Regions from separate parts of the Pantoea sp. X-Soil-ISGK-275 genome, predicted to be linked through region 2. Evidence: predicted binding sites of a transcription regulator. Region 2 holds the regulator's gene; the other holds the start of a gene.
What was found. Region 2 encodes LexA, which represses DNA repair genes until DNA is damaged. Its sites were predicted from a motif close to TNCTGTATGTACATACAGNA; they were not measured.
Positions count from the first base shown of each region.

Region 1: a site for LexA is predicted at 1,535-1,554, ahead of AC6I8A_RS07105 (DNA translocase FtsK 4TM domain-containing protein). Genes of this name have one in related genera too.

Region 1 covers NZ_AP035976.1:1,528,236-1,532,609, forward strand. The annotation lists gene trxB (thioredoxin-disulfide reductase) at 1-482, opposite strand, end outside; gene lrp (leucine-responsive transcriptional regulator Lrp) at 1,002-1,496, shown strand; gene AC6I8A_RS07105 (DNA translocase FtsK 4TM domain-containing protein) at 1,616-4,374, shown strand, end outside.
Region 2 covers NZ_AP035976.1:376,580-380,953, forward strand. The annotation lists gene plsB (glycerol-3-phosphate 1-O-acyltransferase PlsB) at 1-1,682, opposite strand, end outside; gene AC6I8A_RS01675 (diacylglycerol kinase) at 1,810-2,178, shown strand; gene lexA (transcriptional repressor LexA) at 2,284-2,898, shown strand; gene dinF (MATE family efflux transporter DinF) at 3,035-4,357, shown strand.

The sequences.
Region 1 (4,374 bases), 1.2 Mb from region 2:
TCCTCAACGGCAGTGTTGCCTCCACCAATCACGGCAACTTTCTGGTTGCGGTAGAAGAAACCATCACAGGTCGCGCAAGCAGATACGCCTTTGCCTTTGAACGCTTCTTCTGATGGCAGACCGAGATAACGCGCTGAGGCGCCAGTTGCGATGATCAAGGCATCTGCAGTGTATTCACCGCTGTCGCCGACCAGACGGAACGGACGGTTCTGCAAATCGACGGTATGAATGTGGTCAAAAATGATCTCGGTGTTGAATTTCTCAGCATGCTCTTGCATGCGTTCCATCAACGCTGGACCGGTCAGATCGTTTGCATCGCCTGGCCAGTTCTCCACCTCGGTGGTGGTGGTGAGCTGACCCCCTTTTTCCAGCCCGGTGATTAATACCGGATTCAGGTTAGCGCGCGCTGCATATACCGCAGCAGTGTAACCGGCAGGGCCGGAGCCCAGAATGAGCAGCTTACTGTGTTTGGCCGTACTCATGCGTTCCTCAATTTTTCTGACAACATAGTTTTTGATTGTAGGGAAATTAACGTCGCAAAAAAAGGCTTCAGCAATTTTGTTAACAATCACTGCGAGCGGCGTAGACGATGAGTGTAAATTTTGCACGCGCGTTGCGCCAAAAGGGGGCAATGCTCGGCAATTAGTGGTGCAGCAGCATAAAAATTCTCATTTAAAAACAGCAACCCAGAACTCTATCTGGCATCTTGTACTGAATTTGGATGTTTTACTTTGACAATCGCCTGCGCTTTTGCGAAAACATTGGGAGAAGCAGAGAATATTTAGCGATTCAAAACAGAATTTCATTTCTGTTTTGGCCTTTTTAGCCGAATAAACTCAGCCTGACATTGGTAGTGACGCATGATGTGGACAGACAACATGCGTCATACGGATGGACGCGTTACTGCACAGGCTTATGGTCTTCACTTCAGTAAGGCCCTGAACAATGAGCGTTTTCAGGGTGTGGCAGGTAAAGGGAAGGAATTAAGAGAGACAATAATAATGGTAGACAATAAGAAACGCCCCGGAAAAGATTTAGATCGTATCGACAGAAATATTCTGAATGAACTGCAGAAAGACGGTCGAATTTCCAATGTCGAGCTTTCCAAACGTGTTGGATTATCGCCAACTCCTTGTCTTGAGCGCGTACGCCGCCTCGAACGTCAAGGCTTCATTCTGGGCTACACCGCGCAGCTCAATCCCCATTATCTGGATGCTTCATTGCTGGTTTTCGTTGAGATTACTCTGAATCGTGGTGCGCCAGATGTATTTGAACAATTTAACGCCGCTGTGCAAAAACTTGAGGAAACTCAAGAATGTCACCTCGTTTCCGGTGACTTTGACTACCTGCTGAAAACCCGCGTACCGGATATGTCCGCCTATCGTAAACTGCTGGGCGAAACCTTGCTGCGTCTGCCGGGCGTAAACGACACCCGTACTTACGTGGTGATGGAAGAGGTCAAACAGAGCAATCGTCTGGTGATCAAAACCCGGTAGTGCAGGGCAGGTGCAAAGCTTGCAGGATTTCGGTACACTCCTGTGAATTCATACAGGACCAGCGTCGGGCATGCCCGACGTTGTTGCCTTCTTAATTTACAGGCACCTGGAGAGTTCTCTTGAGCCAGGAATATACAGAAGATAAAGATGTTTCGTTACAACCGCTGAGCAGTGGACGTCGTCTGCTGGAAGCGTTGCTCATTCTTGTGGCCTTGTTCGCCATCTATTTGATGGTGTCGCTGGTTAGTTTTAACCCTTCGGATCCAAGCTGGTCACAAACCGCATGGCACGAACCTATCCATAATTTGGGTGGTAGCGTCGGCGCATGGCTGGCCGATACGCTATTGTTCATTTTTGGCGTGATGGCTTACGCCATTCCTCCCGTCATTATTGGTCTGTGTTGGATCACTTTCCGCCAACGCGATCGCCAGGATTACATTGACTACTTTGCTGTTGGTCTTCGCCTGATTGGCGTGCTGGCTCTTGTCGTGACGACTTGTGGTCTTGCGGCGCTGAACGTTGATGACATCTGGTATTTTGCTTCCGGCGGCGTCATTGGCAGCCTGGTCAGCAATGCAATGGCACCTTGGTTCAGTTCGGCTGGTGGCACCTTAACGCTGCTGTGCGTCTGGGCTGCCGGGATCACCCTTTACACCGGTTGGTCATGGCTGACGATTGCCGAGAAGATCGGTGGCGTGGTGATGGGTGTTCTGACCTTTGCCAGCAACCGTTCACGCCATGATGAACCCTGGCAGGAAGAAGAATACGACGACGAAGAGCAGGCTGATGAGGCGTCGCCTTCAATGCCTGCTTTACAGCCTGCAAATGAAGAAGACGATGTCTTGTTAGCCAAACCGCGCAAGATCAGCGAACCCGTTGCTGCAGAGTTGGGCGACGATCCGCTGCTGGCGAAGGCCAGTGCGGCAACTGCTGCTGCGATTGCGGTTACCACGCAAGCCGCACAGCAAAGCCCAGCCGTCGCGCAGCCTTCTTCAGGCGCGCCTGCAGAACCCGTCGCGATGCCGCGCGTTGCTGAATCCGGTGCCCAGCCAACGTCGGTTCCACAGCCTGTCGCTGCGGCGCCCGATCCGATCGCGCAACCTTCTACGCCGCTCTATCGTTTCGAGATGCCAAATGAACCGGCACCTTCGCCGTTTTCGCCGGCTGATGACGATGAAGGCCCAAGTATGGGCAACTGGCAGGATGCCGCTTCATCTTCAGCGCCTTTAAACAGTGTCGCCGCCGCTTCACTGGCTGCGGGAGCAGTAAAAGCAGCATCTTCAACAGCTGCTTATTCGCCTGCTTTCGATATCGTGCCTGAGCGTGATTACAACCCGCAGGTGAAGCAGGGCATTGGCCCAGAATTGCCGCGTCCGAATAAGGTTAAGTTGCCAACTCGACGCGAGTTAGCGTCGTACGGTATCAAGTTGCCTTCGCAGCGTATGGCGGAAGAGCAGGCTAAAGATGCTGAGCAGCAACAGCCGGAAGTCACCGCGTCTTACAGCGTTCCTCCTCAGGAGGATGATGTTGAGCTGCAAGAGGCGCAGTTGCGTGAAGCCTTCGCATCACAGCAGCAGAATCGCTACGGTGAAAGCTGGCAGGGCGCGTCTGAGCCTGAAGATGAGGATGCATTGCAGCAGGCTCAACTGGCACGTCAGTTCGCCGATCAGCAGCAGCAACGCTATAACGAATCTGATGTGAAAGAAGCGCCGGTCTTTAATCTGGATACCTCGTCTGCGTTTGATTTTTCGCCAATGAAAGATCTGGTCGACGACAGCCCAAGCGAGCCGCTATTTACGATCTCTGCAACGCCAGAGCCGGAAGAACCCGCGCAGTGGCAGCAACCTGCTGCGCCGGAGCCTGCGTCATTACCTTCATTAAGTGCTGAATCTAGCCCGTGGTCGTCACCGGAACAGGAAGCCTATTCTGCGCCGCCTGCACCAGTGAAACCTGCAGCGCCAGCACAGGATAGCTTGTTCCATCCGTTCCTGGTTCGCCATGAACAGCCACTGGAAAAACCTTCTACGCCGCTGCCAACGCTGGATCTGCTCACGTCACCACCGGCAGAAGAAGAGCCGGTGGATATGTTTGCGCTGGAGCAAACGGCGCGACTGGTTGAGGCTCGACTGGCTGATTATCGTGTGAAGGCGGAAGTGGTAGGTATTTCGCCTGGGCCGGTCATCACCCGTTTTGAACTCGACTTAGCGCCAGGCGTTAAAGCTTCACGTATCTCTAACTTATCGCGTGACCTGGCGCGTTCACTGTCAGCGGTTGCCGTGCGCGTGGTGGAAGTGATTCCAGGTAAGCCTTATGTCGGGCTTGAACTGCCAAATAAACATCGTCAAACCGTTTATCTGCGCGAAGTGCTGGATTGTCCTAAATTCCGTGAAAATCCGTCACCGCTTGCAGTGGTATTAGGGAAAGACATTGCTGGCCAGCCGGTTGTGGCTGATTTGGCGAAAATGCCTCACTTACTGGTTGCCGGTACCACTGGTTCCGGTAAATCGGTGGGCGTTAACACCATGATCATTAGCATGTTGTATAAAGCCACGCCGGAAGAAGTGCGCTTTATCATGATCGACCCGAAAATGCTTGAGCTGTCAGTCTACGAAGGCATTCCGCATCTGCTGACCGAAGTGGTTACTGATATGAAAGATGCGGCCAATGCGCTGCGCTGGAGTGTCGGTGAAATGGAGCGTCGCTATAAGCTGATGTCTGCGCTGGGCGTGCGTAATCTTGCCGGATATAACGAGAAGATTGAGCAGGCTGCGGCGATGGGCCGACCAATTCCCGATCCGTTCTGGAAGCCGGGCGATAGCATGGATACCACGCCGCCGGTGCTTGAAAAACTGCCTTATATCGTGGTACTGGTCGACGA
Region 2 (4,374 bases):
GGCACGTTGCGCAGCAGTTGGGTGTAGCACTCTAACTGCTCAATCAGCTGTTCGCGAGTTAATGAACGCTGACGTGACGCCAGCAGCGCAGTCACGCACAGGTTCATGGCGTTGGCCGCACCGGCTTCGTTAATGCGCACCATCAGCTTCGCCGCAATGTCATTCACAGCAGGTGTCATCCACGCAGGGCGTTGCGGTTCGATAGGATCAATCGCATCGCGCCAGTCCGGCACGTTTTTGTTCAGGTAGTTCATCAACGGCAGCGGTTCGCCGAAGTTAACGTAGCCCTGACCAAGATTGCGCAGCTTACGCAAGCCGCGCACCATCTGCAGGAAGCTCTCTTTCTCTTTGGCCGCGCCACGCAGCTCTTTGGCATACGTGCCCACTTCCATCACGTGCTCGTAACCGATGTAGATCGGCACGAAGGTGATCGGGCGACTGCCGCCACGCAGCATCGCCTGCAGCGTCATCGACAGGGTGCCGGTTTTCGGGTCCAGTAAACGGCCGGTACGCGAACGTCCGCCTTCCACAAAATATTCAACGGAGTAACCACGGCTAAACAGCTCGCCGAGATATTCACGGAACACGGTGGAATAGAGTTTGTTGCCCTTAAAGGTACGACGAATAAAGAACGCGCCCAGGCGACGGAAAATCGGGCCGGCTGGCCAGAAGTTCAGGTTGATCCCCGCAGCAATGTGCGGCGGCACCAGGCCTTGATGATAAAGCACGTAGGAGAGCAGCAGATAATCCATGTGGCTGCGGTGGCAGGGCACATAGACAATCTCATGACCATCCTGCGCCAGCTGACGCACGCGCTCACCGCCATGTACGTTGATGCCCTGATACAGGCGGCTCCACAGCCAGCCCATCACGCGGTCAGTGACCTTAATCGCTTCGTAAGAGAAGTTCGCCGCCACTTCTTCCATCATTTCGATGGCGTTCTGCTGGGCTTTCTCATGCGAAATCTTTTTGCTGCGTGCTTCATCTTCTACCGCTTTTTCAATCGCTTTGGACTGTAAAAGCTTGTTGAAGAGATCCTGACGTGCAGGCAGACGCGGGCCGACCGCAGCCAGACGTTGGCGGGCAAAATGAATGCGCGCCACGCGAGCCAGCTTCTGCGCAATCGACTTATCGGTACCGTGTTCGGTCGCCATCTGGCGTAGCGAAACGGTTTGCGAGAAGCGGACAAAGCTGTCGCGGCCGTGCCACAAAATGGCGAAGAACTTCTGCACGCCATTCAGCACGCGCAGATGCGGCGTGGATTCACCGGATGTTTCACGTCCCGGCGCGCGACCAAACATCACCGCGACCGGCAGCATTTGCACGTCGAGTTGCGGGTTGCTGCGGTGCAAATCCAGATAATCGTGGAACAACTTCACCGATTCGGGATTGGCCACGAAATAGGGAATCACGCGTGGGCCATCGTGGATAAACACGTGGCGCGGCAGCAGGGTGCCATCGATCTCCAGCGGAGCCAGCGGATCGGGCAGATCATGTTTCAGGCATTGAGCACGCAGCGTGAGCAGATCAGCCTTTGAATCATAAGGCAAAACATACATCACCGGACGTGTCGGATCGATCCCGTGTTCAGAAACGGGATCGGTCGGAATGACCTTACTTTTTACCAAAATAGAGAGTGGTAAATTCAATAATTTGTAATAGAGTTTACGCCAACCTGACATAGACAACTTTAAGCCTCTTGTTAGCAAAGCGCGGCAAGCATACCAGAAAGCGCAGCGAAGGTCTGTGGCTCTGCCGCCTCAAACTGCCCACACATTGACGTCAAAATAGTTCAAGGGTTCCATAGACATGGCAAATAACGTCACCGGTTTAATAAGAATAGTGAAAGCAGCCGGTTATTCCTGGCAGGGCCTACGTGCCGCATGGCAGCATGAAGCCGCATTTCGGCAGGAAGCCGTTGCCGCGCTGGTGGCCATTCTCGTGGCGTGCTGGCTGGATGTAGATACCCTCTCCCGCATCTTGATGATTGGCTCGGTGGTGCTGGTTATCATCGTTGAGATCCTTAATAGCGCTATCGAGGCGGTGGTCGACCGCATCGGGCAGGAACAACATCCGCTCGCGGGCCGCGCCAAAGATATGGGATCGGCCGCCGTATTGCTGACTATCTTACTGGCTCTGTTCGTCTGGATCGCGCTGCTCTGGACGCATTTGAGATAGGGATTCCAGATTCATCAAACCGCTGATTTTTCCCTCTGTTACGGTTTTCATTTCGCGAATACCTGTATATACTCACAGCGACTGTATAAACAACCAGGGGGCGGGATGAAAGCGTTAACTGCACGGCAGCAACAGGTCTATGACCTGATTCGCGACCATATTAACCAGACGGGCATGCCGCCAACGCGTGCGGAAATTGCTGCGCAACTGGGTTTTCGCTCGCCCAATGCTGCTGAAGAGCATCTGAAAGCGCTGGCGCGTAAAGGCGTAATTGAAATTGTTTCCGGCGCATCGCGCGGGATTCGTTTACTAATGGAAGAAGAACCAAGCGAAGGGTTGCCGCTGATTGGTCGCGTCGCTGCCGGTGAACCCTTGCTGGCGCAGGAACATATTGAAGCCCACTATCAGGTGGATGCGAATCTGTTCAAACCGAGTGCCGATTTCCTGCTGCGCGTGAGCGGCATGTCGATGAAAGATATCGGCATTATGGATGGCGATCTGTTAGCCGTGCATAAAACGCAGGAAGTGCGTAACGGCCAGGTTGTCGTGGCGCGCATTGATGATGAAGTCACCGTGAAACGCTGGAAAAAGCAGGGCGCGATTGTCCATCTGCTGCCGGAAAACACCGATTTCCAGCCGATTGTCGTTGATACCCGTGAGCAGTCGCTAACCATTGAAGGTTTAGCTGTCGGGATTGTACGCAACGGCGAGTGGCTCTGATCAGTTTCTGATCCTCCCCAACTGCGGCGGTGCGAATTTGCGCTGACCGCAGTCTGCTGTTTTACTTCTCTGTGACTCTTTCTGCGGCTCATGCTGGCGCCATTACGCTGATTACCGCACACAACGGAATGGGCTGATGCAGCTGTTTTCCTCTTCAGATAAAACACTCTGGCGGCTAGCGCTGCCGATGATCCTGTCAAATATCACCGTCCCGTTACTGGGCGTGGTGGATACCGCCGTTATTGGTCATCTCGATAGCCCGATTTACCTCGGTGGCGTCGCCGTGGGCACAACAGCGACCAGCTTCATCTTTATGCTTCTGCTATTCCTGCGCATGAGCACCACCGGATTGACCGCTCAGGCATTTGGCGCCAATGACAAAACCGCGCTGGCGCGCGCCTTAACGCAACCGCTGCTGATTGCCCTGGTTTTTGGCGTGCTGTTTATGGTGCTGCGAACGCCGGTAAGCAGCCTGGCGGCAGCTTTAATGGGCGGCAGCCCGGAAGTGCAGCAGCAGGCGCAAATATTTATTGAGATTCGCTGGCTGAGTGCCCCCGCAGCCTTAGCCAATTTGGTGATTCTTGGCTGGCTGCTAGGCGTGCAGTATGCGCGCGCACCGATGGTGCTGCTGATCATCGGCAATCTGGTGAATATCCTGCTTGATCTGCTGTTCGTACTCAAACTGCATTGGGGTGTGGCTGGCGCGGCGGCGGCCACCGCGCTGGCAGAATATGTCACGCTGGGCGTGGGTTTGTGGATGGTGGCGCGCGTGCTGAACATGCGCGGTATCCATTTTACTCTGCTTAAAAGCAGTTGGCGTGGCGATGCGGCGCGGCTATTCCGCCTCAATCGCGACATTATGCTGCGTTCTTTGATGCTGCAAATTTGCTTCGCGTCACTCACCATCCTTGGCGCGCGGATTGGCCCGGATGTGGTGGCGGTCAATGCGGTGCTGTTGATGTTTCTCACTTTTACCGCATACGCGCTGGATGGTTTTGCCTATGCGGTTGAAGCCTGTTCGGGTGAAGCGGTTGGGGCCAAAGATCGCAGTCGGCTGTTGCTGATTTGGCATGCGGCTTGTCGTCAGGCTTGCTTCGTTGCAGCAATCTTTGCGCTGATTTATGCGTTCACCGGTCCGCAAATTGTGGCGATGCTGACGTCACTGGAAGCGCTACGCGAGATGGCCGACCGCTATCTGATTTGGCAAGTGATTCTGCCGCTGATTGGCGTCTGGTGTTATTTGCTGGATGGCATGTTTATCGGCGCGACGCGCGGTCGTGAGATGCGCAACAGCATGGTGATAGCGGCAATCGGCTACGGTCTAGCGCTGCTCACGTTGCCATGGCTTGGCAATCACGGTTTATGGCTGGCAGTGACGGTGTTCCTGGCGTTACGCGGACTGACGCTGTGGCTGATTTGGCGCGGTCACTGGCTGCGCAATAGCTGGTTCAACGCCTGAATAAGCGAAGCGTAACC